One region of the Sphingomonas rustica genome, then DNA from elsewhere that is predicted to be linked to it. Evidence: predicted binding sites of a transcription regulator. Region 1 holds the regulator's gene; each other region holds the start of a gene.
The links. The regulator LexA, encoded in region 1, represses DNA repair genes until DNA is damaged. The targets are predictions, from matches to a motif close to GTTCCNCNCTTGTTCT.
Positions count from the first base shown of each region.

Region 2: recA (recombinase RecA) is a predicted target of LexA. The motif match lies at 3,215-3,230, and genes of this name have one in related genera.
Region 3: TPR58_RS18925 (DUF3072 domain-containing protein) is a predicted target of LexA. The motif match lies at 2,477-2,492, and genes of this name have one in related genera.
Region 4: radA (DNA repair protein RadA) is a predicted target of LexA. The motif match lies at 3,060-3,075, and genes of this name have one in related genera.

Region 1 covers NZ_JBDIZK010000005.1:136,644-141,618, reverse strand. Annotated here, with positions in the region: gene TPR58_RS10000 (ComEC/Rec2 family competence protein) at 1-1,629, shown strand, start outside; gene TPR58_RS09995 (2OG-Fe(II) oxygenase) at 1,694-2,332, shown strand; gene TPR58_RS09990 (2OG-Fe(II) oxygenase) at 2,329-3,003, shown strand; gene lexA (transcriptional repressor LexA) at 2,997-3,680, opposite strand; gene TPR58_RS09980 (molybdopterin molybdotransferase MoeA) at 3,740-4,924, opposite strand; gene TPR58_RS09975 (RiPP maturation radical SAM C-methyltransferase) at 4,952-4,975, opposite strand, start outside.
Region 2 covers NZ_JBDIZK010000006.1:180,354-185,328, reverse strand. Annotated here, with positions in the region: gene TPR58_RS11785 (MFS transporter) at 1-734, opposite strand, end outside; gene TPR58_RS11780 (carboxymuconolactone decarboxylase family protein) at 968-1,435, shown strand; gene TPR58_RS11775 (sigma-70 family RNA polymerase sigma factor) at 1,435-2,325, shown strand; gene TPR58_RS11770 (TSUP family transporter) at 2,391-3,164, shown strand; gene recA (recombinase RecA) at 3,307-4,389, shown strand; gene TPR58_RS11760 (glutathione S-transferase family protein) at 4,704-4,975, shown strand, end outside.
Region 3 covers NZ_JBDIZK010000013.1:6,365-11,339, forward strand. Annotated here, with positions in the region: gene TPR58_RS18915 (SDR family NAD(P)-dependent oxidoreductase) at 1-704, shown strand, start outside; gene TPR58_RS18920 (class I adenylate-forming enzyme family protein) at 743-2,215, shown strand; gene TPR58_RS18925 (DUF3072 domain-containing protein) at 2,240-2,464, opposite strand; gene TPR58_RS18930 (AI-2E family transporter) at 2,581-3,636, opposite strand; gene TPR58_RS18935 (hypothetical protein) at 3,855-3,998, opposite strand; gene TPR58_RS18940 (ABC transporter ATP-binding protein) at 4,070-4,975, opposite strand, start outside.
Region 4 covers NZ_JBDIZK010000002.1:257,914-262,888, forward strand. Annotated here, with positions in the region: gene TPR58_RS04135 (vWA domain-containing protein) at 1-935, shown strand, start outside; gene TPR58_RS04140 (glycosyltransferase family 4 protein) at 981-2,126, opposite strand; gene radA (DNA repair protein RadA) at 3,096-4,472, shown strand; gene TPR58_RS04150 (CvpA family protein) at 4,530-4,975, shown strand, end outside.

The DNA of each region.
Region 1 (4,975 bases):
GCGCGGCTGATGCCGCCGCCGCCGCCCGCGGTTCCCGGCGCCTATGACTTCGCCCGGGTCGCCTGGTTCGACGGCATCGGCGCCACCGGCCGCGGCTTCGCGCCGGTCACGATCCTGTCCGGGGGCGGCGAGGGTGGCCACGACCTGCGCACCCGCCTGTCGGCGCATATCCAGTCGCGTATCGAGGGAAGCGCAGGCGGCATCGCCAGCGCGCTGGCGACCGGCGATCGCGGCGCGATATCCGACGCGGATTCGGAGGCGATGCAGCGATCGGGCCTGGCCCATCTCCTGTCGGTGAGCGGCCTCCACGTCACCGCGGTCACCGCGGGCACCATGCTGGTCGTGCTGCGCCTGCTGGCGCTCAGTCCCTGGCTGGCGCTGCGGCTGCGGCTGCCGCTGGTCGCCGCGGGTGCGGGGGCGGCGGCCGCGATCGGCTATACCCTGCTGACCGGCGCCGAAGTTCCCACGATCCGATCCTGCGCCGCGGCGCTGCTGGTGCTGCTCGCGCTCAGCCTGGGGCGGGAGGCGATCACGCTCCGGCTGGTCGCGACCGGCGCGTGCTTCGTCCTGCTGCTCTGGCCCGAGGCGCTGGCGGGGCCCAGCTTCCAGCTCAGCTTCGCCGCGGTCACCGCGATCGTCGCCTTGCACGAGAATCGTACCGTGCGCCGGTGGTTCGAGCGACGCGAGGGCGAGGGGCGGGCGGTGCGGCTGACGCGCGGCCTGGCGTCGCTGCTGCTGACCGGCATCGCGGTCGAACTGGCGCTGATGCCGTTGGCGCTGTTCCACTTTCACAAGGCCGGACTCTATGGGGCGCTGGCCAATATCGTCGCAATCCCGCTGACGACCTTCGTCATCATGCCGCTGGAGGCGCTGGCCTTGCTGCTCGATCTGGTCGGGCTTGGCGCACCGGTCTGGTGGCTGACGGCGCAGGCGCTGAACCTGCTGCTGTGGATCGCGCGCACCGTGTCGTCGGCACCGGGCGCGGTCGCGGCGCTGCCCGCCATGCCGATGGCTGCCTTCGCGCTCTGCGTGGCTGGTGGACTCTGGCTCGCCCTGTGGCGAACGCGGATCCGGCTGGTCGGGGCGGTGCCGCTGACGATCGGCATGGCCTGGGCGCTGATGACGCCGCCGCCCGATCTGCTGGTGACCAGCGACGGGCGCCATCTGGCGATCCGGACCGCCAATGGCGGGATGGCGCTGCTGCGCGACCGTGCGGGCGACTATATGCGCGACATCCTGGCCGAAAATGGCGGCGAGCAAACGCTGGCATTGCTCGGCGAGGAGCCGGCGGCGCGCTGCAGTCCCGATGTCTGCGCGATCGACGTCGCCGCGGGCGAGCGCCGCTGGCGGGTGGCCGCGACGCGCAGCGCCTATCATCTGCCCTGGACGGAGATGTCTGCGCTGTGTGCGCGAAGCGATATCGTCGTCAGCGACCGGCGACTGCCGCTGGGTTGCACGCCGCGCTGGCTGAAGCTCGATCGCGCGATGCTGGCGCGGACCGGCGGCGTCGCGATCCGTTTTTCCGATGGCCATGTCGCCACGGTCAGCCGCGGCACGCAGCATCCATGGCTTGACCCGCCCCGGGTGATGCCGCCACGACAGCGGACACCCCGTCGGAGAGGCGATTGATGCGTGCGTTAGCTGTTGAGCCGTCGATGCGATCGGCTGTCGCGGTTTTGGCGGCGGCGGGGCGATGACCAACCCGCTCGACCGCGTCCCGCCGCACCTCGTCATTTCCGACTTTCTCCCGGCCGCAGACCATGTTGCGCTGATCGACTGGACGCTGGCGAACCAGGCGCGGTTCGAGCCGTCCGGGCTGGGGCGGGAGCGGGCGCTCGACACCGGCTTCCGCAATTCACTGAGCCTCAGAGGCGAAGGCCCCCGGCCCTGGGTGGCGCCGCTGACGGCGACCATGATGCCGTTGGTGCCGGGCTGGTGCGCGGCGCTTGGCATTGCGCCCTTCACGCTCGACCAGCTCGAGTTCGACATGGTCGCCTATAATGACGGCGCCTTCTACCGCCGCCATGTCGACACCGGCGTGGGCGGCGGGCGAACCCCCCGGCCCGGGTCCGCAGCCTTTCGGATGATCACCGCCGTCTATTATTTTCACCGCGAGCCGAAGCGATTCCAGGGCGGTGCCCTGCGTCTCCACTCGCTGGCGCATGACATTTCCTATGGCGACGTGCCGCCGACCCAGAACAGCCTGGCGGTCTTTCCTGCCTGGGCCCGGCATGAAGTCATGCCGGTCGCCTGTCCGTCTCGCGACTTTGCCGACTCGCGCTTCGCGATCAATTGCTGGGTGCGCCGGACGCCGCCGGCGGCGGTCGCATGAACCTGCTTCAGCGTCCGCCCATCCACGCCCGCCGCGACGACGTGCTGCCGCAGGCGGAGCATGCCGCGCTGATCGACTGGGCGCTCGCCAACGAGACGGCGCTGTCGGACTCGAGAGTGGGCAAGGGCCAGGTCAGCGACGATCGCAGGCGCGCGCGCAGCTTCTATGGCAGCGCGGATTGGAAGCGGACCAGCGTCGCGCATATCGACGCGCTGCTGCCCGGCATCCTCGCCGATCTCGGCATGGCGCATTTCCGGCGCGACGGGTTCGAGATCGAGATGGTCGTCTATGGCGATGGCGGTCATATCCGGCCGCATCACGACACCGCCACCGGGCTCAGCCGACATCCGCACGACCGGGTGGTGACGATCGTCTATCATTTCCACCGCGAGCCGCAGGGTTATTCGGGCGGTACGCTGAGGTTGCTGGCGAAGATGCCCGGCGCCGACGGCAAGCGCGCCTGTGTCGACCTGGAGCCGCGTCAGAACGGATTGATCGCCTTTCCCAGCCTGGCGATCCACGAAGTGCTGCCGGTCAGCGTGCCCTCAGGCCGTTTCGAGGACTCGCGCTTCGGAATCAATTTCTGGGCGCAGCGTCATTATCGCGCCGCGGCGGGGGCGGACGCTGTCGCCGCCGACCCGATCCGGGCTGGCGGCGAACAGGATCAATAGCGGCGCAGCAATCCGGCGAGCTTGCCCTGGATCCGCACCTGGCCGGGCGCATAACGCTGCGGCGAATAATCGCGGTTGGCGGGGTCGAGCCGGACCATCGATCCTTCCTTGCGGAAGAATTTCAGCGTCGCCTCGGCTTCGTCGATCAGCGCGACGACGATCTCGCCGTCCCGCGCACTCTCGGTCTTGCGGATCAGCGCATAGTCGCCGTCCAGAATACCGGCCTCGACCATCGAGTCACCCGCAACCTCAAGCGCATAATGCTCGCCAGCACCCAGCAGTGCGGCAGGAACCGGAAGCATCGACGATCCTTCCAGCGCCTCGATCGGGGTACCGGCGGCGATCCGGCCGTGCAGCGGAATTTCGAGGACGTCATTGGCCGGTTCGCGAACCCGCGGGGCCAGGGCGACGACATTGTCCTCGACCGGCGCCTTGGCGGCGGGCGCAGACCTGGTTTCGCCACGCTCCGGCATCTTGATGACTTCCAGCGCGCGGGCGCGATTGGCGAGGCGACGGATGAAACCGCGCTCCTCCAGGGCCGAGATCAGGCGATGGACACCGGACTTGGACTTGAGGTCGAGCGCTTCCTTCATTTCCTCGAACGACGGCGAGACGCCGGTGTCGTTTAGACGGTCGTTGATGAAGCAGATCAGCTCGTGCTGCTTGCGGGTGAGCATGCCCCGGGTCCTCTCGTTGGAACAGACTGGGAACGTTTACGCAATGTTCCGGAAGCGTGTCAAGCGATATCGAGGATCGCCACCGGCGCGCCTCGCTCGACCGCGGGCGCATGCGGGTCGCGCAGGATCAGGCAGTCGGCGCGGGCGAGGGTGCGCAGCATCGAACTGTCCTGGATGGTCGAGGCGAAGGCGCGCCCGTCAACCAGCGTCCCGCGCAGATAGTCGGTGCGATGGTCGTTGGCCGACAGCGCCTCTCCGGCAGTCACGATCCGCGGCTCCGGGAAGGGGCGAGCGGCGCCCGACAGATGCGCGACCAGCGGGCGAACGAACAGCTGCGTCGTGACGAAGGCGGAGACCGGATTGCCGGGCAGCCCGAGCAGCACCGCCTTGCCCAGGCGACCCGCCATCATCGGCTTGCCCGGCCGCAGCGCGATGCGCCAGAAATCGATCGTCGCCCCCGCCGCCTCCAGTGCCGGCCGCACCAGGTCGTGATCGCCCACCGATGCGCCGCCGGTGGTGACCAGCAGGTCGGCATCGACCGACCGGAATGCCGCCTCCAGTATCTCGGCGCGGTCGGGCAGGATGCCGAGATCGATCAGTTCGACCGGCAGGCCGGCAAGCTGCGCCGCGAGCATCAGCCGGTTGGTCTCGGGCAGCTGGCCGGGTGCCAGCGGGGTGCCCGGTTCGACCAGTTCGTCGCCGGTCGCGGCGTAGGCGACGCGAACCCTACGCCGCACCGGAAGCGTCGCATGTCCCGCCACGCCGGCCAGCGCCAGCCGCTGCGGCGTCAGCCGCGCGCCGGCGGCGATCAGCATGTCGCCCTCGGCGAAATCCAGTCCGCGCCGCCGGACGTTGCGCCCGTGATGCCGCGGCCCTTCGCCCGCCAGATGCAGCACCGCGCCGTCGCGCCGTGCCTCTTCCTGGACCATCACCGTGTCGCTGCCCGCGGGCAGCGGGGCGCCGGTGAAGATGCGGACCGCCTGTCCCGCCCCGACGGCCTGGTCGAACCCGTGCCCCGCCGCACTCTCGCCCGTCACCTGCCAGGGCCCCGGCATGTCGTCGAAGCGGATGGCATAGCCGTCCATTGCCGACAGGTCGGCGTCGGGCTGGGTGCGCAATGCGACGATCTCGGTTGCGGCCCAGCGGCCATGTGCCTGCGCGAGCGGGACGGTCTCGACATCGACCGAGGGGGCGAGGGCGATCAGTCGCTGCTGCGCATCCGCCACGGGGAGAAGGACTGCCATCCGGACAGCCGTGGCACAGATCCCGGATCAGGCGAAGTCGGTTTCCGCGAT
Region 2 (4,975 bases), on a different contig from region 1:
AGCATCGCGGTCGCCCCGCCGAGCAGCACGGCGAACAGATCCAGCGAGATGGCGCCCAGCACAAGCCGGTTGCGCCGCACGTAGAAAAGGCCGTCGACCATCTGCCGCCAGGGGCTGGCGGTGCTGACGACCTTGGTCCGCGGGACCGGGCCGATCAGCATCAACATGGTGAAGGACAGGAGGAACAGGGTTCCGGAAACCGCATAGGGCAGCCAGTCGGTGGCGGCATAGAGATAGCCGCCCATCGCCGGACCCATCACCGCCGCGCCCTGCCAGGCGCTCGAACTCAGCGCGATCGCCGTCGGAAGGATCTCCCGCGGGACGAGGTTCGGCGCCAGCGCGCCGAGCGACGGTCCGGCAAAGGCGCGGGCGACCCCCAGCAACGAGGCGATGCCGAACAGGGCAGGCAGGCTGACCGTATCCGACCAGGTGAGCCAGGCGAGACTGAGCGCGCACAATGCCTCGAGCCCGACAGCCGATCGGGCGATCCAGCGCCGGTCGATCCGGTCGGCGACCCAGCCGGCGAACAGCGACAGGAACAGCAGCGGGATGAACTGGGCGACGCCGATCAGGCCGAGCTGGAACGCGGCTTCCTTGATGCCCATGGTGCGGCGGGCAATGTCGTAGACCTGCCAGCCGATGACGATGACCATCGCCATCTGCGCCAGCGTCGAACAGAAGCGGGCGATCAGATAATAGCGGAAATTGGCAAACCGAAGCGGGTGCTGAGCCATGATGCGCCTCTAGGGGTTTCGGCGCGGACCGCAACGCGCGATTTCGCCACAATGCTTCTTTTTGAGAGGGCGGTGCGGTGCAGGTCCCGGCACAGTTCGATCGCGATAAATATCACGCGCTCATTCAACGGGTTGTACAGGATCGTGCCGCGATGCCGGCCGGCCATGTCACACGCGCCGCCGCGATATCGTCATGACGGCGGGAATGAGCCCGACCGACAAGGACCGTGACGATGACCGAACGTATGAATCCGTATCTGACCCAGCCGCAACTGACCCAGCCGTTGATCGACTTCGCGATGACCGCGGCGCGGCACAGCGGGATCGAGACGCCGCTGCAGGAACTGGTGAAGATCCGCGCCTCGCAGCTCAATCACTGCGCGATCTGCCTGCACATGCACGCTCTCGACGCGCGCAAGGCGGGGGAAAGCGAGATGCGCATCTTCATGCTGGACGCCTGGCGCGAATCGCCGCTCTATACCGCGCGGGAGCGGGCGGCGCTGGCCTGGACCGAGGCGCTGACCCGGCTGACGCCGCAGGGCGTGGCGGACGAGGATTACGCAATGGTCGAGGCCGAGTTCAGTGAAGCCGAGCGGGTCAGCCTGACGCTGATGATCGGCGCGATCAACGCCTTCAACCGGATCGGCGCCGGATTTCGGCTGAGCCATCCCGGCAGCGCCCCGGCACGGGCGGCGGCCTGATGCCGGGCGAGGCCGGGGACGGGCGCGAGGCGGATGCCGCCGCCAGCTTCGATCCGCTGCGTCCCCGGCTCAGCCGGGTCGCCTATCGCATGCTGGGCTCGGTCGCGGATGCCGAGGATATGGTCCAGGAGGCCTATCTCAGATGGCACCGCGCCGACCGGTCGGTCATTGCCGAACCGGAAGCCTGGCTGCGGCGGGTGGTGATGCGGCTGTGCCTCGACCAGCTCAAGTCCGCCCGGGTGCGGCGCGAGACCTATGTCGGGCCCTGGCTGCCCGAGCCGGTGGTCGAGGAGGGGGAAGGGGAGGTCGAGGACGTGACCCTTCCGCTGCTGCTGGCGCTCGAAAGACTGTCGCCGCTCGAACGCGCCGCCTTCCTGCTGCATGACGTCTTCGGGGTGGGGTTCGACGAGATCGCCGTGACGATCGGGCGCGAACCCGCTGCCTGTCGCCAGCTGGCCACCCGGGCGCGGGCCCATGTCCGCGCCGACCGTCCGAGGTTCGAGGTCAGCGAGCCGCACGGGATGGACATCGCCCGGGCCTTCTTCGCGGCATCGCGCAGCGGCGACATGAAGGGGCTTAGCGCGTTGCTGGCGGCGGACGTCGCCATGCATTCGGACGGGGGCGGGGTGCGGCCGGCTGCGCCTGCGATCATCGAGGGTGCCGATCTTGTGGCGAAGCTGCACAAGGGCTTTGCGGTGCTGTTCCGCAAGGGGCCGTCGCAGCTTCTGCGCTATGCCGTGATCAACGGCCTGCCCGGATTCATCAGTCGCGAATCGGATGGGTTGATCCAGACCACGGCGTTCGAGATCCGCGAGGGCCGGATCATCGGCATCTATATCCAGCGCAATCCCGACAAGTTGCGACACCTCGACGGCGCGGCGCGTCACTGAGGCTGAACGCGTCGGTCGACGAAGCGGGCTGGCCGTGGCGGTGAAGGGCGACTATCGGCGCCGCGATGGACCTGACGTTCGAACTGCTCGCCTTGCTGATGACGGTTGCCCTGGTGGCGGGGACGATCGATGCGATGGCCGGCGGAGGCGGATTGCTGACCATTCCGGCGCTGATGGCCATCGGCGTGCCGCCGGTCTCCGCGCTGGCGACCAACAAGCTTCAGAGCAGCATCGGCACGGCATCCTCCTTCCTCGCCTTCTGGAAGGCGGGACATGTCGACCTGCGCCGCTTCGCGGTTCCGGCCGCATCGGCCTTTGCCGGGTCGGTGGCGGGCGCGGTGACGGTTCAGCATATCGATCCCTCGATCCTGGCGGGCCTCGTTCCCGTGCTGCTGATCCTGATGGGGCTGTACTTCCTGCTGGCCCCGCCGATGAGCGATGTCGATCGTCATGCGCGACTGGGGCGGGCCGGGCTCTCGCTGGCGGTCGCCGGAGTGGGATTCTATGACGGCTTTTTCGGGCCGGGCGCGGGATCGTTCCTGATCACGGTGATGGTCGCGCTGGGCGGGCTGGGGCTGGTGCGCGCGATCGCCAATGCGAAGTTCCTCAACCTCGCGACCAATGTCGCCGGGTTGCTGGCGATGATCGGCGGCGGCAAGGTGATGTGGGTCCTCGGCCTGTCGATGGCCGCGGCGAATATCGTCGGCAACCAGCTGGGCGCGCGGCTGGCGATCCGCTTCGGCGGACGGGGCGTAAGGCCGCTGCTCGTCATCATGTCGGTGGCCTTGACCGTGAAACTGCTGGCGGATCCGGCCAATCCGCTGCGCATGCTTTTCTGATTGCAATCGCAGTCGCATCGGTTTTGGACACTTTTTGTTCCAGAATCTCAGTTCTACCCTTGTTCCGCCAGAACAAATGGAATACGTCGTTTCCAACACGGTTGTACCCACGACCCAAACCGATTAGCGACGGGGACCTCGAATGGCTGCTTCACTCAAGGTGATCGACAACAAGATGGCGACTTCGAACGACCGTCAAAAGGCGCTGGACGCCGCACTCGCGCAGATCGACCGCGCCTTCGGCAAGGGCTCGGCGATGCGGCTCGGGTCGAAGGAGACGATGCAGGTCGAGGCGATCTCGACCGGATCGCTGGGGCTCGACATCGCGCTCGGCGTCGGCGGGCTGCCGCGCGGCCGCGTGATCGAGGTCTATGGCCCGGAAAGCTCGGGCAAGACGACGCTGGCGCTGCACGTCATCGCCGAGGCGCAGCGGACCGGCGGCACCGCCGCGTTCGTCGACGCGGAGCATGCGCTCGATCCGGTCTATGCCAAGAAGCTTGGCGTGAACATCGACGAGCTGATCGTGTCACAGCCGGATACCGGCGAGCAGGCGCTGGAAATCGTCGATACGCTGGTGCGTTCCAACGCGATCGACGTGCTGGTGGTCGACTCGGTGGCGGCACTGGTGCCGCGCGCCGAGATCGAGGGCGAGATGGGCGACAGCCATGTCGGCCTTCAGGCCCGGCTGATGTCGCAGTCGCTGCGCAAGCTGACCGGATCGATCAGCCGCTCGCGCTGCATGGTGATCTTCATCAACCAGCTGCGCATGAAGATCGGCGTGATGTACGGCAATCCGGAAACCACGACCGGCGGCAACGCGCTGAAATTCTACGCTTCGGTTCGTCTCGACATCCGTCGCACCGGCCAGATCAAGGACCGTGACGAGATCATCGGCAACGCGACCCGCGTGAAGGTGGTGAAGAACAAGGTCGCCCCGCCGTTCAAGCAGGTCGAATTCGACATCATGTATGGCGAGGGCATTTCGAAGATCGGCGAGATCCTCGACCTCGGCGTCAAGGCCGGTCTGGTCGAGAAGTCGGGCGCATGGTTCAGCTATGACAGCGTCCGCATCGGCCAGGGCCGCGAGAATTCGAAGAATTTCCTCAAGGAGAATACCGAGCTCTGCGCCCGGCTCGAAGCCGCGATCCGCAACCGCACCGCCCAGGTGGCCGAAGAGATGATGGCCGGTCCTGACGCGGATGACGGCGACGACGAAGATCTCTGAGTAGGGCAGGGGTGGCCGAGCGCTGCCCCGCCTTCCCTCGACAGTTTCGGCCGCGCCGACATGCTCGTGTCGGCGGTGGTCACGGGACCCGTCCCATCGGGAAGCCCGGCGCCCGCCCGCGCCGGGCTCTCGGCGTTGTGCCCGAATCTCGTCGCCGTGGATGGGCCGGCTTCGGTCGCCTGACGCCTGGCAGGCAGGACAGGCAATCGTCTGTCCGCACGGCCGAATGCGGAAGCCGCGTCACCACGCTCGGCATTCGACAAAGCCGGTGGGTTCGCTAGGCTGGGTCGGTTATTGCAGGGGACTCGATCGCCATGACCATTACCGTCCACCACCTGGAAAATTCGCGGTCGCAGCGGGTGCTTTGGCTGCTCGAGGAACTGGCGCTTCCCTATACGGTCAAGCGCTATGAGCGGAACAAGGCGACGATGCTCTCACCCCCGGAGCTTCGCCAGGTCCATCCCCTGGGCAAGTCACCGGTGATCACCGGTGACGGCCAGACGATTGCCGAGACCGGCGCGATCATCGAATATCTGGTCGAGAAGGCGGACGGTCGGCTTGGCGCGCCGGGCGATCGCGGTGATGC
Region 3 (4,975 bases), on a different contig from region 1:
TGGCGCGGATCGCGGGCAGGGCGGGGGCACGGGTGCTGCTCGTCGCGCGTACCGCGAGCCGGCTGGAGGAGGTTGCGGCCGACATCGCCGCGGATGGCGGGATCGCGCAGGGTCTGCCCTGCGATTTCAGCGACGGCGCGGCGGTCGAGCGGCTGGCGGCGGCGCTCCCCGCAGTCGACATCTTCGTCAGCAACGCGGGCAAGTCGATCCGGCGACCGATACTGGCGTCGCTCGGCCGGCCCCAGGATGTCACCCGTACCGGCGCAATCAATTATCTGGCGCCTTGCCGCCTCGCGCTGGCGGCGATGCCCGGGCTGGTGGCGCGGAAGGGGCAGATCATCAACGTGTCGGCGGCGAATGTGCTGCTGCCGCCTGCTCCGGGCTGGGCCGCCTACCAGGCGTCGAAGACCGCGTTCGACCAATGGCTGCGCAGCGCCGCGCCCGAGTTGCGCGCGGTCGGCGTGGCGGTGAGTTCGATCTACCTGCCGCTGGTGCGGACCCGAATGATCGCGCCGACGCGCAGCTATGATCGCGTGCCGGCGATGTCGCCGGAGCATGCCGCGCACCATGTCGCCGCGGCCATACTGACGCGGTCGCGGCGCTGGCGGCCCTGGTGGTTGCCGCCCGTGCAGCTCGCGGCCGCGCTGGCGGGAAGTGCGTGGGAGCCGCTGGCCGAGCACCGGGCGCAGAGCGCGGTGCGCTGAACGGTCGCCAGCCTTCGCGCCGGTGGATCGCCGCACGAATGCTGCGATCGGGCCTGTTCGCGCCGGGCCCGCTGCTGGCGCTTGCGGGCGCGGTGATGCGGTCGGGCATCAACCTGGTCGCGCTGGTCCGGCTGGGCGCACGGATCCGTGCGGACGCGGCGATCGAGGACGGGCGCGAGCGCGTGGCGTTCGGTGTGCTTGCCGACCAGGCGGAGCGGATCGCCGCCATGCTGCACGCTGGACATGGCGTGGGGCGGGGGACGGCCGTCGCGATCACGGGGGCGAACGGCCTGGGCTTCGTGCGCGCGCTGCTTGCGCTGTCGCGACTTGGTGCGCGCGCAGTGCTGATCAATCCCGCGCTGCCGCCCTTGCAGGCCTCGCAGCTCCTGGATCGGCACGGCGTCTCGCTCCTTCTCGCGGCGAAGGATACGGTCGAGGCGATGGACGGGGTCGCGACGCTCGATCCGGATGATCTTCTGCGCTCGGGCGGACGCCCGCCGGTCGCTCCGCCCCGGCAGTCGTCGGGCGAGATCGTGGTGCTGACGGGCGGGACGACGGGCTTGCCCAAGCCTGCCGGCCGGGCGGTGGCGCCGGGGAGCGTGCTGCGGCTGTTCCTGCATCTGGTCGCCGCATTGCAGCTGGAGCGGCGGCGCGCGGTCTTCGTGGCGGTGCCGCTGTTTCATGGTTTCGGCCTTGCGTCGCTGATCGTCGCGCTGGCGCTCGGGCGGACGGTGCATCTGCGGCCCAGATTCGAGGCGGGCCCTGCCGCCGCGCTGATCGGCGCCGAGCGGATCGACACGCTGGTGGTGGTGCCGACGATGTTGCGGCGCCTGCTCGCGGTTCCGGATGCGCTGGGTCCGCTGCAATGTGTCGTCTCGGGGGGCGCTGCCCTCGATGCCGAGCTGGTGCAGGACACGCGTGCGCGGCTGGGCGAGATCCTCTTCAATCTGTACGGCACGAGCGAAGCCGGGCTGGCCGCGCTTGCCCTGCCCGACGATCTGGCGGCTGCGCCCGGCACGATCGGGCGTCCGATCTGGGGCGCGCAGATCCGCCTGGGCGACGAGGGCGGGTCCGCTGACGAGGGTGCCCTGTGGGTGCGCAGCGCTGCCTCGATCACCCGCGAAAGCTGGATCGCCACCGGCGATCTCGCGCACCGCGACGCCGCCGGCCGGTTGTTCATTCGCGGGCAAACCGACGACATGATCGTCTCGGGCGGGGAGAATGTCGATCCGTGGGAGCTGGAGACGGTTCTGTTGACGCATCCGCACGTCGCTCAGGCTGCGGCCGTGGGCGTCGCGGATCGTGACTATGGGCAGCGGCTGGTCGCGTTCGTGGTGCCGCACAGCGGCTTCGACCTGGACGCCGACATGCTGCTCGGCTGGTTGGCCGGGCGGGTGGCACGGCACCTGACGCCGCGCAGCGTGGCGGTCCGCGACGCGCTTCCCCTGACCGCGATCGGCAAGGTGGACCGGACAGGATTGCGGCAGGCCGCGATGTCCGGCCCCTGTTGACGACCGACGAGTCCGGGGCCGTGGTCAGCGGCCGAGCTGAGCCTTCAGCGCATCGATCCGCTGCGATGCCTCGGCCTTGGTAAGTCCCTCGGGCGGTGCAGGCTCTCGGGCTTCCCCGCTCAGCGTCGTGAGATAGCTCGCCTGTGCGCCGGTAATGGGCTCATCGCCCGACACCCAATCTGCCGGGTCCTTTTCCGCGTTGGAGCCGGGATGCTCGTCGAGCTTCGGGTTGTGCAGATCGTCCGTCATGTGAATGGCCTCGTTCGCTATATGTTCTCAAGCCAACGACGCGGCCGATCCGAAGTTCCAGCTATTGTGGCGGACGGCGCAGAACCCGTATGGCTGCGCGCCTGGATCGCGCCGCATCATGGATCGACCGGCTTGCCCAGCCGCCCCTCGATCCACAGCTTTCGAATCAGCACGAAGCACAGGACGGTCAGCGGGCCGCCCAGGATCAGTCCGGCCGGTCCGAAGATCACGCCGATCGAGAAAAGTGAGAACATGGTCACCGCAGGCGGGATCTTGACCGAATGCCGCATGACCAGCGCGTTCACCAGATTGCCGTCGGTCTGCTGCACGACGAAATAGATCGCGGCGATCTTCCACACCGCGTCCCCGCCCATGGTCAGGCCGATCAGGACCGCAGGCGCCGCCGCCATCAGCGGACCGATGACCGGAATGAACCCGAGAATGGCGGCGATGACCGCAAGCGCAAGCGGCGAGGGCGCGCCGATCAGCCACATCCCCAGGAAGATCGTGACGCCGACGAAGATGACCGAGACGGTCTGTCCCAGGAGGAACCGGCGAAGCGCCACGCCCAGCTCGTGCAGCGTCTCGTCACCGCGTTCTTCCCATGTGCGGGGCAGCAGCATCCGGAATCCGGCGCGATAGGTCGAGGGCTGGGCTGCCAGGAATACGCCGCCGAGCATCGCGAGCAGCGTTGCCGACAGCATCCCGCTGACGAAGGACAGGATCGACCGGACGATCGAGACGATATTGTTGCCTGACGGGGAGAATTGCTCGACGATATGGTTCAGCCGCTCTTCGCCGACGCGGTCGCTCAGATCCTGCCATCCGCCCGGGACGAGCCTGGCCAGCTGGTTGACCTGATTGACAAGCTCGGTGCCGAACAGTCCGGCGATCGCGAAGATGCTGCCGAACAGGGTGATCGCCGCGACCGCCAGCGCAACCGGACGGGGCACGGGCACGAACCGGCAGATCAGGCGGGTCAGCGCGCCGAGCACGATCGCGACCAGTGTCGCCGCGAACAGGAGCAGCAGGACCGGGCGGAGCTGCCAGAGCAGCGCGGCAAATGCCAGGAGCGCGAGCAGCGCAGCCCCGGCCGTGAACAGGCGGCTGGCGCGCGCGCCGGATAGCAGCCGGGCATTTGCATCCGGCTCGGTCGGTGGCGTCGCGGTCACAGATTCCTCGGATGGTGTTTGCCAATGCGACGATCACAACGTTCCGGACACGAAAAGGCTCACGCGCCTCGGGCCGGTGACTCCGCAGTTCGACTTGATGTCGGCTGTAACCTGCAAGATGTCATAACCGTGGCACGGCTCCGGTCCCCGGCCGTGATGTCGCGACCGGGACGGGCCGAGAGGTTGCTCGACGAGATCGAAGCGACGCTCTTGCCGGCCTATTTGGGCTGACGTGCGTTCTGCGCGACTGCGACGATGATGCAGGCGAGGAAGCCCAGCGGGAACCAGAGCCCGAACTTGCCGGTGAGCAGGCCGATCATTCCGAACAGGACCAGGACGGCGAAGGGTGTCAGATGCTTCATGCCGTCAGCCTATCGGTGCCCCCGGCCGCGCGTCAACGGATGCGACGGGACCGCGCCGCCGCGCATCTCGCTCACGCGACGATCTCCGGTGCGGCGGTGCCGGCCTGGCGCTCGAACAGGCGGCGATACTGGCCGTCTTGCGCAGCGAGCAGCGCGTCATGGCTGCCATCCTCGACGATCCGTCCGCCCGCGAACACCAGGATGCGGTCGAGCGCGCGGACGGTCGACAGGCGGTGGGCGATGACGATCGCCGTCCGCCCGACCATCAGCCGCTCCATCGCCTGCTGGATCGCGGCCTCGGATTCGGAATCGAGGCTGGACGTGGCCTCGTCGAGGATCAGGATCGGCGCGTCGGCAAGGAAGGCGCGCGCGATCGCCACGCGCTGACGCTCGCCGCCTGAAAGCTTCACGCCGCGCTCGCCGACCAGGGTGCGATAGCCCTTGGGCAGCGCCATTATGAAGTCATGGGCGTTGGCCAGGCGCGCCGCCTGCTCGATCTCGGCCTGGGTCGCGCCGGGCCGGCCATAGCCGATATTGTCGGCCAGCGAGCGGTGGAACAGCACCGATTCCTGCGGGACGATCGCGACCTGGCGGCGGAGCGACGCCTGCGTCGCCCCTGCCACGTCCTGCCCGTCGATCGTCACCTGTCCGGCGTCGATATCGTAGAGCCGCTGGATCAGCTTGACGAAGCTGGTCTTTCCCGAGCCAGACGGGCCGACGAGGCCGACGCGCTGTCCCGCCGGGATGGTGACGGACAGGCCGTCGTAAAGCGGATGATCCTGTCCCGGATAGCGGAAGCGCACGGCGTCGAAGCCGATCGCGCCGCCCTCGATCCGGATCGGTCGGGCACCCGGACGATCGGCGACGCCGAGCGGTTCGTCATGGAGCTGGACCAGTTCCTCCATCTCGTTCACCGCGCGCTGAAGCTGGTGCACATATTGGCCGATCTCGCGAAGATAGCCGTTCAGCACCAGATA
Region 4 (4,975 bases), on a different contig from region 1:
CGGTCCTGGAGGCCAAGGGCGCTCCGTCCGGCTCTCGCGCCGCGCCGGTCCGCGTGGTCGTCGCGGTCGACGGTTCCGGATCGATGGCCGGGCGGCTCGGCGGGCAGACCAAGCTCGACCTGGCCCGCCGCGCCGCTCTGGCGTTCGTCGACGGGCTGCCTGACACTGTCCAGACCTCGCTGCTCGTCTTCGGCCAGCAGGGCAGCAACAGCGAGGCGGGCAAGGCGCGGTCCTGCGCCGGCGTCGACATGCTCGCGCCGATGTCGACCGATCGCGCGCGGTTGGTCGACGGCGTAGGCAAATTGAAGGCGGTCGGCTGGACCCCGCTCGCGCTGGCGCTCGAACGCGCGGAGGCGCTGCTTCAGGCCTCGTCGGTCGCGGGGGAGCAGATCATCTATGTCGTCTCCGATGGCGAAGAAACCTGTGGCGGCGATCCCGTCGCCGTCGCGCGCCGGATCAACACGGGCAAGAGCCGCGCCATCGTCAACGTCATCGGCTTCGGCCTGCCGTCCGGCGAAGCGGCAGCATTGAAGGCGGTGGCGGACGCCGGCGGCGGCAGCTTCGTCAACGTCGCGAACCAGGCGGACTATGATCGCACGATGGCGCAGGTGCGCGAAGCCAACCGAACTGCGCGCAACATGGCCAGCCTCAGCAACTCCGCCAGTCGAAACAGCCTGAAGGCTTCCGCAGCCTCGACCCGCGCTTCGCTCTGCGTCAGCGATATCGTCGCGAGCGAAAGCCGGCGCATGAGCGACGACATTGCGGACCGGGACAAGCGCGGGATGCCCTATCCCCGCGCCGGCGAAGCATTGAGACTTCAGCAGGAGCGCCACCGCGCATTGCTTCAACGCAGCCAGGCGTTCTCGCGGGCGTCGCTGGACAGCGCGGCGGCTGCACGCGAGCGGATGGAGAAGGCCGACGCTGCAGCAAGATGACCGTGATCGGGCACGATCGGTCCGGCCGGCCGACCGGGCGGCCCGTCACCCCTTGCGCGCGATCGTATCGTGATAGCCGTCCAGCGCCGCCTGGTTGATCCGGTCCCACTGGTAATCCAGCCCGCGCCGGTGCCCGGCCGCGCCGGTCGCCTTGCGATAGTCATGGTCGGTCGCGAACTTCTCCAGCGCATCGGCATAGGAATCGAGGTCGTTGGGATCGCACAGCAATCCGCTGACGCCCGGCTCGACGATCCCGACCGGGCCGGTGGCATAGGCGGCGACCACCGCCACGCCCGATGCCATCGCCTCCAGCGTGACATTGCCGAAGCTTTCGGTGATCGATGGGTTGAAGAACACGTCCATCGACGCGACCGCGCGGCCCAGATCCTGGCCCGACTGGAACCCGGTGAATACCGCATCGGGCACGCGCTCGGCGAACCAGTCGCGCGCCGGGCCTTCGCCGATCACCAGCACGCGATGCTTCACCCCGCGCGCCTCCAGCCGCCTGACGACGTCGGCGAACACGCCGAGTCCCTTTTCCAGCACCAGCCGGCCGAGAAAGCCGATCGCCACCTCGTCGTCGGCGATGCCCAGCGACCGGCGCCACTCCAGGCTGCGCATGCCGGGGTTGAACCGCTTGTGATTGATTCCGCGCGACCAGATGCTGACCGGCGTCGTCACGCCCCAGCTGCGCAGCAGCTCGGTCATCATCGGCCCGGTGGTCAGGACCGTGTCGGGCCGGTTGTAGAACCGCGTCAGCGCCCGGATCATCAGCGGTGTCAGGAAGCCGATGCCGTAATATTGCGGATAGGTCTCGAACCGCGTGTGCAGCGACGCGACCGAAGGCAGGCGGCGCTTGCGCGCCCAGGTGATCGCCCGGTGTCCAAGAATGTCGGGCGCCGACACATGGACCAGGTTCGGGTTGAACGCCTCCAGGTCGGGCAGCACCTTCCTGATGCCCGTGGCCAGATGATATTCGCTGCGCCCGCCCGGCATCGGCAGCGACGGCACGCTCACCAGGTCGCCGGTCGGCTCGAACGGGGGATTGTCGATGGTCGGCGAATAGACGCGCACCTTCACTCCCTGAGACAGCAGATAGCCGACCAGCAGGTTCAGCGCCTGATTGGCGCCGTCGCGGACATAATTATAGTTCCCGCTGAACAGCGCGACCCGGAGTTCATCGTTCTTCATCTGGCCCGCGCGCATAGCGCCCGGCGGGCAGGGTGTCGAGTTTGCGGGCCTTGGGCAAATCGTCCGCCCGGCGGGGCCGGGCGGGTGGCATGCTACTGAAACAAGGAGAGTTCCCGGACTGATGCGAGGCGCAGCTCGCGTTTCGATCCGGCGGAAGATTGCTCGCACGAAGGCAGGAGGCCCGAAGGGTCGCCTTCCATCCCGATCGCGGCAGCGCCTGCGATCCATGCTGCTGCACGCAACCGGTTCACCAGAGCGCCACTCCGGGATGTGCCGCCTGGTGGATGCCGGCACTCCGGCCGGCATGACGAGAAGGGGTGCCGACCGCCCGAAACACCCGTCACCCCGGATGAAATGCCGGGGGCCACCCATCCTCCATCCCGGACTGGAGGCAGCCACGACGTCCCCTGGCTCGACTACGAACCCGTCTTCAGTTCCGCCAGGTTGCTTCGTGCCTTCGTGGCTTCGTGTGAGCACCTTTTTTTACCGGGTCGCGCGCAGTACCTGGGCTGAGAATCACACGAAGACACGAAGACACGAAGGCACGAAGAGCGCAGTGGAAGGCGCTGAAGTTCAGGCAACGCACCCTGCTTTGTGCCTTGGCGTCTGTATGCGAGCATTCTCTTCCGCGCGCCCATGCTGGCCAAGCTGAAACTTGCACGAGAACACAAAGCTACGAAGGTCGCATTCCAGCCCGATTGCGATGGACCCGGCGATCTGCATCGGTGGACTCAATCGTCGCGCTATAACCCCACTCCGGGATGTGCCGCCCGGTGGATGCCGGCACTCCGGCCGGCATGACGAGAAGGGCAAGGCGCACCCCTTACGGCGTTCCCAGCGCCTCGATACTGGGGGCCCTTACCGGGCAACCGTCCGAACCTCGCCCGCCGCGAAAGAGGCGACCACGCCGGCTCCACACCGGCAGCTTTTGATGTTCCCTTCCTGTTCCACCTGCGCTACCTCCCGGCCATGGCGAAGCTGCGCAAACGATATGTCTGTCAGGCCTGCGGGTCGGTCACCTCGCAATGGGCGGGGCAATGTGCCGATTGCGGGGAATGGAACACGCTGGTCGAGGATGCCGTCGCCGTCGCCGCGTCCACCCCGTTCCAGGCCAAGCACAATCTCCAGGGCGGCGGCCGCACCATCCTGATGTCCGGGCTCGACAGCGACGTCGCGCTGCCCGAACGGATGCAGTCGGGCATTGCCGAGCTCGATCGCGCGCTGGGCGGCGGCTTCGTCGAGGCGTCGGCGACGCTGATCGGCGGCGATCCCGGCATCGGCAAGTCGACCCTGCTGCTCCAGGCCGCGGCACGGATCGCGATGCGCGGGCTCAAGGTCGCCTATGTCTCGGGCGAGGAGGCGGCCGATCAGGTCCGGCTGCGCGCACGCCGGCTGGGGCTGGGCTCGGCGCCGGTGCTGCTCGCCTCGGCCACCTCGGTGCGCGACATCCTGACGACTTTGGGCGAGGGGCCGGCGCCCGCGCTGCTGATCATCGATTCGATCCAGACCATGCATTCGGACCTGATCGAGGGCGCGCCCGGCACCGTCAGCCAGGTCCGCGCCTCGTCGGGTGAACTGATCCGCTTCGCCAAGGAACGCGGCACCGCCGTCGTGCTGGTCGGCCATGTGACGAAGGACGGCAGCCTGGCCGGTCCGCGCGTGCTCGAACATATGGTCGATACCGTGCTGGCGTTCGAGGGGGAGCGCAGCCATCAATATCGCATCCTGCGCGCGGTGAAGAACCGCTTCGGCGGCACCGACGAGATCGGCGTGTTCTCGATGGAGGCGGAGGGGCTGAACGAGGTCGCCAACCCGTCCTCGCTGTTCCTCACCTCGCGCGACGAGAGCGTGACGGGCACGGTCGTCTTCCCCGCGCTGGAGGGCACCCGCCCGGTGCTGGTCGAGGTCCAGGCGCTCACCGTCCGGCTGGCCAGCGGCGCCACGCCGCGGCGCGCGGTGGTCGGCTGGGATTCGGCGCGCCTGTCGATGATCCTCGCGGTGCTCGAGGCGCGCTGCGGGCTCAGCTTCTCGGCCTGCGAGGTCTATCTCAACATTGCCGGCGGCTACCGCGTCCAGGATCCCGCCGCCGATCTCGCGGTCGCCGCCGCGCTGATCTCGGCACTGACCGAACGGCCGATTGCCAGCGACTGCGTCACCTTTGGCGAGATCGCGCTGTCGGGCGAGATCCGCCCGGTCGCGCACGGCAATCTGCGCTGCCGCGAGGCGGCGAAGCTGGGCTTCGAAAAGGCGCTGGCGCCGGCATCGATGAAGGATCACGCCGGATTGCGGCTCTCCGGGTTCAAGAGTCTCGGCGCCTTCGTTGACCATCTGCTCGGGCGCGGATAGCGAGTCACCCGGGGTACATCCGCACCGGAGCAGGTGCGGACCGGAGGACTTTTCGACATGGCGCTGACCGGACTCGACATCATCGTGCTGATCGTGATCGGCGGCGCGGCCGTGCTCGGCTTCATCCGCGGCTTCACGACCGAGATCCTGGCGCTGGCCGTCTGGCTGGTGCTGGTGCTGGCGATCAAGCTGCTCCACACCCCGCTGGCCGCGATCCTGGCCGGTATCGTCGGCACCGCACAGGGCGCGGCGGTGCTGTCGTTCGCCATCCTGGCCGGCGTCACCTATTTCGGCGGACGGATCGTCGCCAATCTGGTCGGGTCGCGCACGCGCCAGAGTTTTCTGGGGCCGATCGACCGCGCACTGGGCTTCGGCTTCGGCGCGCTCAAGGGGCTGGTGCTGGTCAGCATCGCCTTCCTGCTCGTCGTGCTGGTCGTCGATACCGTCAGCGGCGGCCCGTCGCGACGGCCCGACTGGATCCGCGACTCCAAATCCTATCCGCT